4 regions of the Faecalimonas nexilis genome follow, and region 4 is predicted to be linked to each of the others. Evidence: predicted binding sites of a transcription regulator. Region 4 holds the regulator's gene; each other region holds the start of a gene.
The links. Region 4 encodes Rex, which represses fermentation and respiration genes when NADH is low (regulators of the CRP and FNR family bind a similar motif). Its sites were predicted from a motif close to ATTGTTAANTANTTAACAAT; they were not measured.

Region 1 (3,629 bases), 300 kb from region 4:
ATTCCTTATTATGTTATGAATTTTAAGAAGGAGTTCAAAGAAAATGTAATTGACTATTTTGTTGATGAATATTTAAATGGAAGGACACCAAATCCATGTATTGCATGTAACCGCTATGTGAAGTGGGAGTCGCTCCTGAAAAGAAGTATGGATATCGGAGCAGATTATATTGCAACAGGTCATTACGCCAGAATTGAAAAACTTCCCAATGGAAGATATAGCCTGAGACGTTCAGCCACACTTGCAAAGGATCAGACATATGCGCTTTACAATCTGACACAGGAGCAGTTGAAGAGAACACTGATGCCGGTCGGCGCTTATGCGAAAGAGGAAGTACGGGAAATTGCAGAAAAAATTGGGCTTCGAGTGGCGAACAAACCAGACAGTCAGGATATTTGTTTTGTGCCCGACGGAAATTATGCGGAATTTATCGAGGAGACAATTGAGAAAAAGATTCCGGAAGGAAATTTTGTGTTGTCGGATGGAACTGTTGTCGGAAGACATAAAGGAATTACCCATTACACAGTTGGACAGAGGAAGGGACTTGGTCTGTCGCTTGGACATCCTGTTTTTGTCTTGGAGATCCGCCCGGAGACGAATGAAGTTGTGATTGGCAGCAATGAGGAATCACTTACGTATACATTGCGGGCAAATCAATTGAATTTTATGTCCATTGAAGATCTGAAAGAGGGAGAGAAAATCCGTGTATTTGCCAAAATACGCTATAATCACAAAGGTGCTTGGTGCGAAGTGGAACGTATTGGAGAGGATGAGGTACGTTGTACATTTGAAGAACAGCAAAGGGCTGTGACACCGGGGCAGGCTGTTGTTTTTTACGATGGAGATTATGTTCTTGGCGGGGGTACGATTATAGGAGAATAGAATATGATAAAAGCAGATTTTCATATGCACACATCGTTTTCGTCTGATTCGGAGACGATGCCGGAAAAAATGGTTGAAGAGGCAATAAGAATGGGACTTAAGACAATCTGTTTTACGGATCATCAGGATTTTGACTTTCCGGGAGAAGAAACTCTCTTCTTATTTGATACTGATACCTATTTTCGGAAAATGAAAAAACTACGGGAAATGTATCAGGACAAGATTGATATTCGAATTGGTGTGGAGATTGGACTTCAACCGCATTTGGGGAATGCATATAAAGAGTATGTTTCGTCGTATCCGTTTGACTTTGTGATTGGATCTGTACACGTTGTGAATCGGATGGATCCGTATTACGGAGAGTTTTTTGAAGATAAGACAGATGCAGAAGCTTACCGTCAGGCATTTTTGGAGACACTGACGGACATTCGGGCAATTAAAGATTTTGATGTACTGGGACACATTGACTATATTGTCCGATGCGGAAAAGAAAAATATTATTCTTATACAAAATTTTCGGATGAAATTGACGAAATTTTAAAATATTTGATCGCACATGGAAAAGGGATTGAACTCAATACAGCAGGGTTTAAATATGGATTGGGCTTTTGTCATCCGCATCCTGACATTTTAAAAAGATACTGTGAGCTTGGAGGAGAGATCATCACAATCGGGGCAGATGGACATAAGCCTGAACATATTGCATATGATTTTGAAAAGGTGGCTCCGATCCTGAGAGAATGTGGATTCAAATATTATACAGAATTTAAAGAAAGAAAGCCAGTTTTTAAGCAACTTCCATAAAATTCAAAAATAGACTTGAATTTTTGTACTATCTTTAGTACAATCTTAAATAGGTTGATGATTCTTTAACATAGTAAAGAATATCACTATAGACGCTGTGAAACAGTAATTAATAATTAATTAAACTTTAGGAGGAATTAATCATGGCAGTAAAAGTAGCGATTAATGGATTTGGACGTATTGGACGTCTTGCATTCAGACAAATGTTCGGAGCAGAAGGATATGAAGTAGTTGCAATCAACGACTTAACATCTCCAAAAATGTTAGCTCACTTATTAAAATACGATTCATCTCAGGGAAAATACGCTTTAGCTGATAAAGTAACAGCAGGTGAAGATTCTATCACAGTAGATGGAAAAGAAATCAAAATTTATGCAAAAGCAAACGCTGAAGAACTTCCATGGGGAGAAATCGGTGTTGACGTTGTATTAGAATGTACAGGATTCTATACATCAAAAGCAAAAGCAGAAGCTCATATCAAAGCAGGTGCAAGAAAAGTTGTTATCTCAGCTCCAGCAGGAAATGACCTTCCAACAATCGTTTACAATGTAAACCATGACACATTAAAACCAGAAGATACAGTAATTTCAGCAGCTTCTTGTACAACAAACTGCTTAGCACCAATGGCTGATGCATTGAACAAATTAGCTACAATCAAATCTGGTATCATGTGCACAATTCATGCTTACACAGGTGATCAGATGACACTTGATGGACCACAGAGAAAAGGTGATTTAAGAAGATCTCGTGCAGCAGCTGTTAATATCGTACCTAACAGCACAGGTGCAGCAAAAGCAATCGGTTTAGTTATTCCAGAATTAAACGGAAAATTAATCGGATCTGCTCAGCGTGTTCCAACACCAACAGGATCTACAACAATCTTAACAGCAGTTGTTGAAGGAAACGTAACAGTTGATGAAATCAATGCAGCTATGAAAGCAGCAGCTAACGAATCTTACGGATACAACGAAGATGAAATCGTTTCAAGCGATATCGTTGGTATGAGATATGGTTCTTTATTCGATGCTACACAGACAATGGCTCTTCCATTAGACAATGGTACAACAGAAGTACAGGTTGTTTCTTGGTATGACAATGAAAATTCTTACACAAGCCAGATGGTAAGAACAATCAAATACTTCTCTGAATTAGCATAATCTTATTCTATTCAGAATTATTTAAGATCCAAAAAAGGGGTCCGGTCTTATTGGGGACCGGGCTCTTTTTTTAGAAATAATGGTACATATATGTATAGTTATTTCAATGATAAAATCATATTTTTAAGGAGGCAATACTATGCTTAACAAAAAATCAGTAGATGATATCAATGTAAAAGGGAAAAGAGTTCTTGTAAGATGTGACTTTAATGTGCCATTGATTGATGGAAAAATCACAGATGAGAACCGTCTTGTAGCTGCTCTTCCTACAATTAAAAAATTAATTGCAGACGGTGGAAAGGTTATTCTTTGTTCACATCTTGGAAAACCAAAGGGAGAGCCAAAACCAGAATTATCATTGGCGCCAGTTGCAGTGAGATTATCTGAGTTATTGGGACAAGAAGTAAAATTTGCAGCAGATGCAACTGTTGTTGGTGAGAATGCGAAAGCCGCAGTTGCAGCAATGAATGATGGAGATGTTATCCTTCTTGAAAATACTCGTTACAGAGCAGAAGAAACAAAAAATGGAGAAGAATTCAGCAAAGAGTTAGCTTCTTTATGTGATGTATTTGTAAATGATGCATTTGGTACAGCTCACAGAGCACACTGCTCAAATGTAGGTGTTACAAAATATGTAGATACAGCAGTTGTTGGTTACCTGATGCAAAAAGAAATTGATTTCTTAGGAAATGCAGTAAATAATCCGGAAAGACCATTCGTTGCAATCTTAGGTGGAGCGAAAGTATCAAGCAAGATTTCTGTAATCGAAAACTTACTTGACAAAGT
Region 2 (3,629 bases), 1.2 Mb from region 4:
TAATTTCTTACCTCCTTATTTTGTTTGTCCTCGGGTTTCCCCAGTGTATATATCCCAATCACTCTTCCGTCTCCGCAAAGATGATTCATCTAAGTTCTGGAAAATCGGGGGTTTTCCACGTGATTCGGCTGGTGATAGTTATACCGTTATCTAAATATCTTGTTCTACTTTTTTAGACACTCTTAAGTATCTGTAAAGCGGATGTCCAATTGTTCTCATCACGTGATCTGTCTGATGGAATACTTTCAAGCCCATCTTCGGCGCAGATCCCATAACTGTATTGGAACAGTCAGAGCAGTTACCAATTACTATATATTCACATTTATCTTTCTTAAACTGCATGCTGTTTTTAACTTGTCCAGGACAATTTCCCGGTCTTTCACATTTCAAAGCGCCGTTCTTCATCTCTGCCGCCTGTTTGCATCTTGCCACAGAAACAACTTTTGCATTCATCTTTTCTGCGATATCACGCATACGCGCTTCGTCTCCACCGCACGCACAGACAAGAAGTCCGATTGTTGCTCCGTGAAGATCAGGGAATTCCATTGTCACGATAATTCCACCTGTTGTCTTTGTAATCGGCGCATCAAATGTAGTTGCTTTTCCTGTAAACGGTCCGCCCATGATGATCTCACCATATACTCCATCAATACCGCCGGCTCTTTCAATAAGCTCTTCCACAGATGTTCCTACCGGAACGTCCATAAATACATGTGGCTGATTTCCACCGTTAAGCTTACCGATTACTGTAAGATTCTTACTGAAGCAAGGCTTTCTTTCATCAATTGCTTCTGCAACTCTTGCGAGTGTTTCCACATTGATAACGATAGATTTTGCTGCTGAAGGAAGCTGTGTCGGATCAAGTTCGATTCCAAGACACTCTCTTACAACTGCTCTTTCTTCGCCCATCGGATAAATGTCCGGCAGTAAATGAATAGAAATTGCAGGTTCATCCTTCAAAGCTTCTTTCAATGTCTGAACTGCTTTTGTATTTTTCTTTTTAATTGCAAAAATTGCTTTCGCAGCATTCGAAATCTCCATACTGTATTTCACACCGCGGATTACTTTGTCACATTCTTCTTCAATCTGCTGAATGTTGTGACGAAGTCCCGGTTCACACTCTGCTGCATTAATCAAAATATATCCACCTTCAAGGTCTGTGCCAAGTTTTACTCCTGTTGGGAATCCGGCACCACCCATACCAACTACTCCGGCAGCTTTCACCATATCAAGCTTGCTTCCTTCTTCAATTGGTACGAATTCATCTTTCTGTTCCTCGTCCGGTTTAATAATGATTCTGTCTTCCGTCACTTCAACAACTTCACCGTATGCACTGGAAAAAATATTAGCGCCAAGCCCTGTTGGTGTTGCAATCAGAGTTCCTTTTTCCACTCTGTCGCCGGCTTTTACAATCGCTTCACAAGGTGCACCTACATGTTGTCTTAGTAGAATCTGTAAATTTCCCATGACAATCTTCTCCTTTATATTTTATTTTTATATAAGTAAAAGCCGAGTACCCTCTGCTCACTTATTTATTGTTATAGGTTTTTTCTATATATCAGACCTCTTTTTCTGTTGGTCTTTTTTTTAACACTTTTTTGGCGGAGGCATGTGGGAATCGAACCCACCCGGGACGCTCTTAACGCCCCACACTGGTTTTGAAGACCAGGAGGCACACCAGTCACCCAACTACCCCCATATCATATTTCGTTGCTCACTAACTTTATCACAATTTTCCGCAGTTTTCAACACTTTTTAGACATTTTTTATTAAATTTATTTTAGCAAAATTTCATTGACTTTTCAAGCCTTTTGGGACATAATAGTGTATATAAACTGAACTATATACTAGAATATAGTCTAATCGTTAGTTTTTTATCATTTCTTACCTTGTTTTAGAGATGTTATGATTCAAAAAATCCGATCAGGCACTCTTTGCCAGATGACAATTTATAGTTATTTTCTATAATTGAATGTAAGCACAGTCACAGACTGCTCAATCGGAGACCAATTAGAGATATGACTAGTATGTGTATTCAGAGCAAGCATTAAACAAAAATAAAAAGAAAGAAGGTTGTATATTATGAAATTACAAGCCAACGTAAATTTTGATCGTTTTGAAGCACAACTTCAAGTAGTAGACGCTCATACTGTGGGAGAATTTTGTAGAGTCGTAATCGGCGGCTTCCCGGAACCTGAAGGAAACACAATGATCGAAAAGAAAAAATGGATGGAACACAACTACGATCACGTTCGTACAGCATTGATGTTCGAGCCAAGAGGACATCATGATATGTTCGGTGCTTTCCTTTGCGAGCCAGTGAACAAAGAAGCAGACTTCGGTGTAATGTTCATGGATACAGGCGGATACTTAAACATGTGCGGACACTGTACAATCGGTGCTGTCACTGTAGCCATCGAAGCTGGTTTAGTAGAATCTCACGAAGGAGAGAACTCTGTTGTATTGGATGCTCCTGCAGGACTTATCCGCACAACAGCAATCGTAAAAGACGGTAAGGTAGAAAATGTCACATTAACAAACGTTCCTGCATTTGTTTACAAAGAAAACCTTTCTGTTACAGTTGACGGACAGGAAATTCCATTTACAATTTCTTTCGGTGGAAGCTTCTTTGCATTAGTCGACACAACAAAATTAAACATCGGAGAGATCAATCCAAAGACAGTTCCTGAGTACACCAAATTAGGAATGAAGATGATGGAAATCATTAACAAAGAGATTCCGGTAAAACATCCATTGCTTGACATTGATACAGTTGATCTTGTAGAATTCTACGGACCAACTCCAAATCCTGACAAAGCAACTATGAGAAACGTTGTTGTATTCGGAGATGCTATGGCTGACCGTTCTCCATGCGGAACAGGTACAAGTGCAAAACTTGCTACACTTCATCACTGGGGAGAGATCAAAGTAGGCGAAGAATTTATCTACGAAAGCTTTATCGGAACAACTTTCAAAGGTGTGATCAAAGAGACTACAAAAGTTGCAGATTTTGATGCTGTCATCCCAATGATTACAGGAAGCTGCTACTTGACAGGTGTTGGAACATATCTCATTGACGGAACAGACCCATTGAAATATGGTTTTCAGGTAGGCTAGTCTAGACAGCACAAAATAATTCTGTTATAATTTATAAGAATGATAAAAGCGGATTATCTCAATCCGCTTTTATTTTGTCATTTTGAAACAATATTAATTTTTAAGAAGGAAGTGAAATTACATGCCAAGAAAACGCCAATCTACAAAAAGCCGCATCGTCAAAGCCGCATGGAATCTATTTTACAAAAACGGATACGATGCCACTACTGTAGATGACATCATTGCTGCATCCAAGACTTCAAAGGGAACTTTCTATCACTATTTCAAAGGAAAAGATGCTCTTTTAAGTTCTTTGTCTAATCTATTTGATTCTAAATATGAAGAATTAGCCGGAGTAATAGACCCCAATCTTCCCTCTTATGATAAACTGATGTTTTTAAATCAAGAATTATTTTATATGATAGAGACGAGTGTAGATATCCATTTGTTGGCATCACTCTACTCCTCGCAGCTGGTCACCAAAGACAAAAAATCGCTGCTCGATAAAAAACGATTCTATTACACATGGATTA
Region 3 (3,629 bases), 1.1 Mb from region 4:
TTATGAAAAACAAAAAGTTAAAAATGCTGATACGTACCTGTTCCATTTTAACTTCCATCGCAGTGTTCACAGTTTTTGCTACTTCTTCATATGCTGAAGATTCTGTTGAATCACTTGAGGGCACAACATCAAACTTACAGAATGAATTATCCGATTTAAATAGTGAACTCGACGCCTTGAGTGGAGAACTGGATACCATTATGAAAAAGATGGATACCACCACAGCAGAAATTGAGCAAGTGAAAGCGGATCTTGCTGTTGCAAAAGGCGAGGAAGCAGCTCAGTATCAATCTATGAAACTGAGAATCAAACATATATATGAGAGTGGCAATACCTCTTATTTAGAGATGCTGTTTTCTTCTGCGAGCATGAGTGAATTTTTAAATAAAGCTGAATTTATCAGCGCTGTAAGCGAGTACGACCGCAATCGTCTGAAAGAACTGGTCGACGCACAGAATGCCGTTGCCGAAAAAGAAAAACAGCTTCAAACTGAGCAATCTCAACTGACGAAACTTCAGGATGAGCTCAATCAAAAGCAAGCGGATCTTACCGCAAAAATCTCTTCCACATCAGGCGAATTAGAGCAATATTCTGCAAAACTCGCCGAGGCAAAAGAGCGTGCAAAAGCAGCACAGGAGGCTCTCGACAAAGAAGTGACACCGGTTGAACCGGAGACACCGTCTGTTACTCCTCCTTCTGATAACGATAACTCTGATTCTTCTCAGAATCAGACTCCCGATGTCAGCGCCAGTGAATTAGAGATTTTTGCCGCATTGATTGAATGTGAGGCTGGAAGTACTGACTATGACGGAATGCTTGCCGTAGCCTCCGTTGTCATGAACAGAGTCAACCATAGATATTATCCGGATACCATTACCGGAGTAATTTATCAAAGTGGACAATTTTCTCCGGTTGCTTCCGGAAAGCTTGATAAAGTTTTAAAAAGAGGAATCAAATCTTCCTGTCTGGAAGTTGCAAAAGATGCAATTGCCGGAAAAAACAACGTAGGTGACTGTCTCAATTTCCGGGCGGCAAGTTCCGGACATAGCGGAATTGTAATTGGCGGAAATGTATTCTTCTAATGCAAATACTATTCATCACAGAAACGGAGGTATCTTAACATGGGATTCTTAGTTTGTGTCATTGCGGTAAGCATCATCGCCGCAATTGTTGCAGCTGTCGTCGCTGCTTCCACCGGTGCCTTAATCGGTGCGCAAGAAATAGACGACGAAGAATAAAAATGACTGCGGTTTTAAAGAAACCGCAGTCATTTTTATATATTCTTATTGATAATCAAATACATCAATCCATTTCATCAAGAAATCTTTTTCCATCTCATTATTCTTTGTCAGCTGTGCTGCCGCCACGATCGGAAGCCACTGTTCTACATACTGTCTTGCCGTATCACTCTTCTTGCAGAACAATTTCAAGTATAAATCAGCTGTCTCCTGATTGTCCAGCGCAAACAGCAGATAGGTCTTCGCTGCATCTGCACTTGCATTTCCCTGTGTCGCATGTGCCCAGTCAACGATTGTCATCTTTCCATTCTTTCCAACAATAACGTTACTTGGATTGAAATCTCCGTGACATACTTTATCATGTTTTGGCATGCTCTCCAAACGTGTCAGAAGCTCATACCTTGCTGTCGCATCCAAATCTTTCAAACTATTAATCTGTCTTGCCAATTTGTCTTTCAGTTTATTCAATCTAGGTGCTCTCTTGCTATGCATCTGCAATTGAAGATCTACAAAGTCTTCCATATACTTCTCTATATTGGCTGGATCTGTCTTCATCATCTCTCCAAGTGTCTTTCCGTCTTTGTATTCAATAACAACCGCCCATTTTCCATCAATCTCTGTTACACTTTTCACCTTAGGAATGTCAAGACCGGCTTCTTCTACTCTTGCCGTATTCAACGCTTCGTTAAACACATCTGCTTTTGAATGCGTTTTCTCAAATACTTTTACAATACCTTCGTCACATTTGTACACTTCTTTATATGCACGTTTCACGATTAAGTTGCTTTGTTCTAATTTCATATGTCCTTACCTCCTATAAGTATTACACCTTTTCTTATTTGATAAGTTTATTATACACCTTATTTGCAATTTTGCAATAGATTTTTGAGTATTTTTTAACAAAGTTTTTCACTATATTTTTATTGTCTTTTTCTTAACAAACTTCAAAAAGGGACAGGGGTAATGTCAATTGGGGACGTAGTAAAATTCAATTTTACTACGTCCCCAATTTAATAATTATTTTCCGTAATATACTTTTAAGTACATTTCTTTGATTTCTTTCATCAGTGGATATCTTGGGTTAGCACCTGTACACTGATCATCAAATGCCTGTTCAACCATATCATCTAATGTATCTAAGAAGTATTTCTCATCTACACCATAATCTTTGATTGTTTTCTTAATTCCTACTCTATCTTTTAATTCTTCGATTTTTACTAAGAATTTTTCAAATGTATCTTTGTCATCTTTTCCAACAACACCGCAGAATCTAGCACATTCAGCATATCTTTCTAATGCGTGTGGATACTGATATTGTGAGAATGTTCCCATCTTAGTAGGTACATCTGTTGCATTGAATTTCATAATTTCTGTGATTAACAATGCGTTGGCAACACCATGTGGTAAGTGATGGAATGCACCTAATTTATGTGCCATTGAGTGGCATACTCCAAGGAATGCATTTGCGAATGCCATACCAGCCATGCAAGAAGCATCTGCCATTTTTTCTCTTGCTTTTGGATCATTTGATCCGTTTTCATAAGCTGATGGAAGGTATTCAAAAATGTTCTTCATTGCTTTTAATGCAAGACCATCTGTATAATCTGTTGCCATGATTGATGCATATGCCTCTAAAGCATGTGTTAAAGCATCGATACCAGAAGCACTTGTCAGTCCTTTTGGCTGGCTCATCATATTGTCAGCGTCGATGATCGCCATCTTAGGAAGTAATTCATAATCTGCTAACGGATATTTTACTCCTGTTTTTTCATCTGTGATAACTGCGAATGGTGTTACCTCAGAACCTGTTCCTGAAGATGTAGGGATTGCTACAAAGTAAGCTTTCTCTCCCATCTTAGGGAATGTATATACTCTCTTACGGATATCCATGAAACGCATTGCCATATCCATGAAGTCTGCTTCTGGATGTTCGTACATTACCCACATGATCTTTCCGGCATCCATTGCTGAACCACCACCAAGAGCGATGATTACGTCTGGACCGAATGCTCTCATTGCCTCAGCACCTGCTTTTGCACATTCAAGTGTTGGGTCTGGAGCTACTTCGTAGAAGCATGTGTGCTGGATTCCCATCTCATCTAATTTTTCTTCGATACCTTTTACGTATCCATTGTGATATAAGAAGCTGTCAGTTACGATAAATGCTTTCTTTTTACCCATTACTGTTCCTAATTCATCAAGTGCAACAGGCATACATCCTTTTTTGAAGTAAACTTTTTCAGGTGCTCTAAACCAAAGCATATTCTCTCTCCTCTCAGCAACTGTTTTGATATTGATTAAGTGTTTTACACCAACGTTTTCAGATACAGAGTTTCCACCCCATGATCCACATCCCAATGTAAGAGATGGTGCTAATTTGAAGTTGTAAAG
Region 4 (3,629 bases):
CCACTTTTGTGACAACACGGTTCAGAAAATAACGGTCATGGGATACGATTAAGACAGCACCGTCATAGTTGAGCAAATAGGTCTCGAGCCATGAGATGGAGTTCATATCCAAATGGTTTGTCGGCTCATCGAGCAATAAAATATCTGGTTTGGTAAGAAGCAGCTTTCCGAGAGACACACGGGTCTTTTGCCCTCCTGAGAGCGTGTCCACCTCTTTTAAAAATTCATCTTCACGAAAGCCAAGTCCTTTTAAGACACCGACCAATTCACTCTGATAGGCGTATCCGTTGGCGTGTTCAAAACGCTCTGTCAGTCGGTGGTATGTCTGAAGCCGGTTTTCTAAATCTTCGCCGTGAAGATGTTTCAATTCCATCTCAATCGTGCGAATCTGTTTTTCCATCTCAATGATATCTGCTTTGGCAGTCTTTAACTCTTCCAGAATTGTGTTTCCGCTTGAAAGCTCCTGATGCTGTGACAGATAACCGATTGTCTTTCCTTTTGTCAGGATAATATCGCCACTGTCTGTATCGAGTTCTTTCATGATCATTTTTAAAATAGTAGACTTTCCGGCACCATTTGGTCCGATCAGTGCCGTTTTTTCGCGATCTTCTATATGAAAAGAACCAGATTTGACAATCACTTGTTCTCCAAATGCTTTTGAAATATTATGACATGCGAGAATCATATATATAACCCCTCCCTTTTTGGTACAATAATTTTATTATAACTAAAATGTAAGAAAATACAACTAAAAGTTTGACTTTGATGCGGTGATTCTATATAATGATTCTTAGAATGGACAGGAAAACAGAGGAAGGTGAAGAAAAAATGGAAGAAAGACAAATCTCCCAGGCAGTTATCAGAAGATTACCCCGCTATTATCGTTACTTAGGTGAGTTATTGGAAAATAGTGTGGAGCGTATTTCTTCTAATGAATTAAGTAAAAGGATGAATGTAACAGCTTCCCAGATCAGACAGGATTTGAATAATTTTGGTGGCTTTGGACAACAAGGTTATGGATATAATGTAAAGTATTTATATACAGAGATTGGAAAGATTTTAGGTCTGGATGTCAATCATAATATGATTATACTCGGAGCAGGTAATTTAGGACAGGCACTTGCCAATTATGCTGCTTTTGAGCGAAGCGGATTTGTCTTAAAAGGAATTTTTGATGTGAACCCAAGACTTGAGGGCGTTACAATTCGAGGTATTGAGATCCGGATGATGGATGAGTTAAGCGACTTTATCAAAGAAAATAATATCGAGATTGCAGTGCTCACTATTCCAAAGACAAAAGCAATTGAAGTTGCAGACATGCTTGTGGAAAGCGGTATCAAAGCTATTTGGAACTTTGCGCATACAGATTTAGAACTTCCGGAGGATGTGATTGTTGAGAATGTACATCTTTCAGAAAGTTTGATGAGACTTTCTTATAATGTCAATCGTTATCATGTGGAGCATACGACGGAAGAATAATTTCCTGCTTTTGCGGGAAATAAGATAAAAGAGACGTGTAGTGGAGGCATGCAGCAGGCAGGTTTCCTTTACACGTTTTTTTCAAGAATAGAAGGTGAACAAAAATGATATATTTGCCAACCGGCGAACAGATGCGAAGAGCGGATCTGTATACAATTGAAGAAATCGGAGTTCCGTCTATGGTTTTGATGGAACGTGCGGCACTGGAAGTGGTAAGATGCATGGAAGAAGAACAACTGGATTTTCGCAAGGTGCTTGTAATCTGTGGGAGCGGCAACAATGGTGGAGATGGATATGCAATTGCCCGCCTGTTACACTTAAAGGGGCATGATGTGACTATTTTTTTTGCCGGGAATTCTCAAAAACGAAGCGAGGAAAATGCACAGCAGGCAAAAATTGCAGCACATTATGAAATTCCGGTGATAACCAATCTGGGTACAGAGGAATATAGTGTAATTATAGATGCACTCTTTGGAACCGGATTGAAACGTGAAGTTACAGGCCATTACAGGGAGGTTCTTTGTTCTGTCAATCAGATGGCCGGCAAGAAGGTGGCGGTTGATCTGCCATCGGGAATTCATGATACGACCGGAGCCCGGATGGGGATTGCTTTTTGTGCAGATCTGACAGTTGCAATTGCCTTTCCAAAGAGAGGTCTGTTTTTACAGGAGGGAAATGTGTGTGCAGGAAAGATTCTCACAGGTGACATCGGCATTTCCTCGGAAACATTCTCAGAAGGAACAGTTACATTTGGCTATGAAAAACAAGACCTATTTCTGGGATTTCCAAAAAGGAAGAAAAATTCACATAAGGGAAGCTATGGAAAAGTGTTGATGATTGCAGGCAGCAAAGGGATGTCAGGAGCTGCTTATTTAAGTGCAAAAGCCGCTTATGCAGTGGGGGCAGGACTTGTGCAGATTTATACACACGAAGAAAACCGTGTGATATTACAACAGCTTTTACCGGAAGTGATTATTACAACATATGACACGTTTGATTCTGAGCAATTAGAAAAATTGATTCAATGGGCAGATTTGATTGGAATTGGATGCGGACTTGGGAAAAGTGACACAGCAGAACGAGTGATGCAATATACGTTGAAACGTGCGCTGGTTCCTTGTGTGGTGGATGCAGATGGTATCAATATCCTGTCAAAACATATGGAATGGATTGAAGAAACGAATGCTCTGATTGTTTTGACACCACATATGAAAGAGATGTCCAGAATGCTGCAGTGCAGTGTAAAAGAACTGATAGAACAGCGAATGGAAAAGCTGCATGCGTTTGTGGAACGATATAAGGTTGTCTGCGTGCTAAAAGATGCGAGAACGCTTGTTGCGAAAGAGCATCAAAATACATATTTGAATTTGTCCGGGAATGCGGCGATGGCAAAGGCAGGCTCCGGAGATGTGCTTGCGGGAGTTATTGTGGGGATTTTGGCACAACAGTGTGAACCGTATACATCTGCATGTCTTGGGGTGTTCCTCCATGGTCTTGCAGGTGATATGGCCCGGGACAAAAAGGGAGCATACAGTGTACTGGCAAGTGATTTGGTTGCGGAAATCAGCAGTGTATTAAAGAATATATAAGAGAGGCGACAGAACAGATGAAGACTTATAGCAGAGTATATGCAAAGATTGATTTGGATGCAATTGCATATAATATGGAACAGATGAAACAAAACATCAGACCTGAGACGAAAGTAATGGCGGTCATAAAAGCGGATGGATATGGGCATGGAGCCGTTCAGATTGCGGAGATGATGGAGCGTTGGAACTACATATGGGGCTTTGCGGTAGCGACTTTAGACGAGGCAGTTGTGCTTCGCACAGAAGGGATTCAAAAACCGATTCTGGTGCTTGGATGTGTGTTCCCAGATCAGTACATGGAGATGTTAAAGCATGAGATTCGAATGAATATTTACACAGAAGAGATGGCAGAGTCAATCTCTCGAATGGCGGCAAGAGAGGGGAAAACAGCTTATATGCACATCAAACTGGATACCGGAATGTCGCGGCTGGGATTTGGAATCAATGAACAATCAGCAGAGACGATCAAGCGAATCAGCAAGATGCCAAATGTCAATATGGAAGGGATTTTTACACATTTTACCAAAGCAGATGAGAAAGATAAAAGCTTTACAAAAAAAC

Region 1: gap (type I glyceraldehyde-3-phosphate dehydrogenase) is a predicted target of Rex. The motif match lies at 1,740-1,759, and genes of this name have one in related genera.
Region 2: AC6I5B_RS15490 (proline racemase family protein) is a predicted target of Rex. The motif match lies at 1,863-1,882, and genes of this name have one in related genera.
Region 3: AC6I5B_RS14735 (aminoglycoside phosphotransferase family protein) is a predicted target of Rex. The motif match lies at 2,161-2,180, and genes of this name have one in related genera.

What each region holds. Positions count from the first base shown of each region.
Region 1 covers NZ_AP029189.1:1,566,051-1,569,679, forward strand. Annotated here, with positions in the region: gene mnmA (tRNA 2-thiouridine(34) synthase MnmA) at 1-882, shown strand, start outside; gene AC6I5B_RS07900 (histidinol-phosphatase HisJ family protein) at 886-1,686, shown strand; gene gap (type I glyceraldehyde-3-phosphate dehydrogenase) at 1,830-2,843, shown strand; gene AC6I5B_RS07910 (phosphoglycerate kinase) at 2,983-3,629, shown strand, end outside.
Region 2 covers NZ_AP029189.1:3,100,149-3,103,777, forward strand. Annotated here, with positions in the region: gene prdA (D-proline reductase (dithiol) proprotein PrdA) at 1-1, opposite strand, end outside; gene prdC (proline reductase-associated electron transfer protein PrdC) at 151-1,473, opposite strand; tRNA gene AC6I5B_RS15485 (tRNA-Sec) at 1,600-1,697, opposite strand; gene AC6I5B_RS15490 (proline racemase family protein) at 2,083-3,117, shown strand; gene AC6I5B_RS15495 (TetR/AcrR family transcriptional regulator) at 3,239-3,629, shown strand, end outside.
Region 3 covers NZ_AP029189.1:2,934,045-2,937,673, forward strand. Annotated here, with positions in the region: gene AC6I5B_RS14730 (cell wall hydrolase) at 3-1,082, shown strand; gene AC6I5B_RS14735 (aminoglycoside phosphotransferase family protein) at 1,284-2,039, opposite strand; gene adhE (bifunctional acetaldehyde-CoA/alcohol dehydrogenase) at 2,256-3,629, opposite strand, start outside.
Region 4 covers NZ_AP029189.1:1,868,166-1,871,794, reverse strand. Annotated here, with positions in the region: gene AC6I5B_RS09450 (ABC-F family ATP-binding cassette domain-containing protein) at 1-685, opposite strand, end outside; gene AC6I5B_RS09445 (redox-sensing transcriptional repressor Rex) at 829-1,479, shown strand; gene AC6I5B_RS09440 (NAD(P)H-hydrate dehydratase) at 1,584-3,068, shown strand; gene alr (alanine racemase) at 3,086-3,629, shown strand, end outside.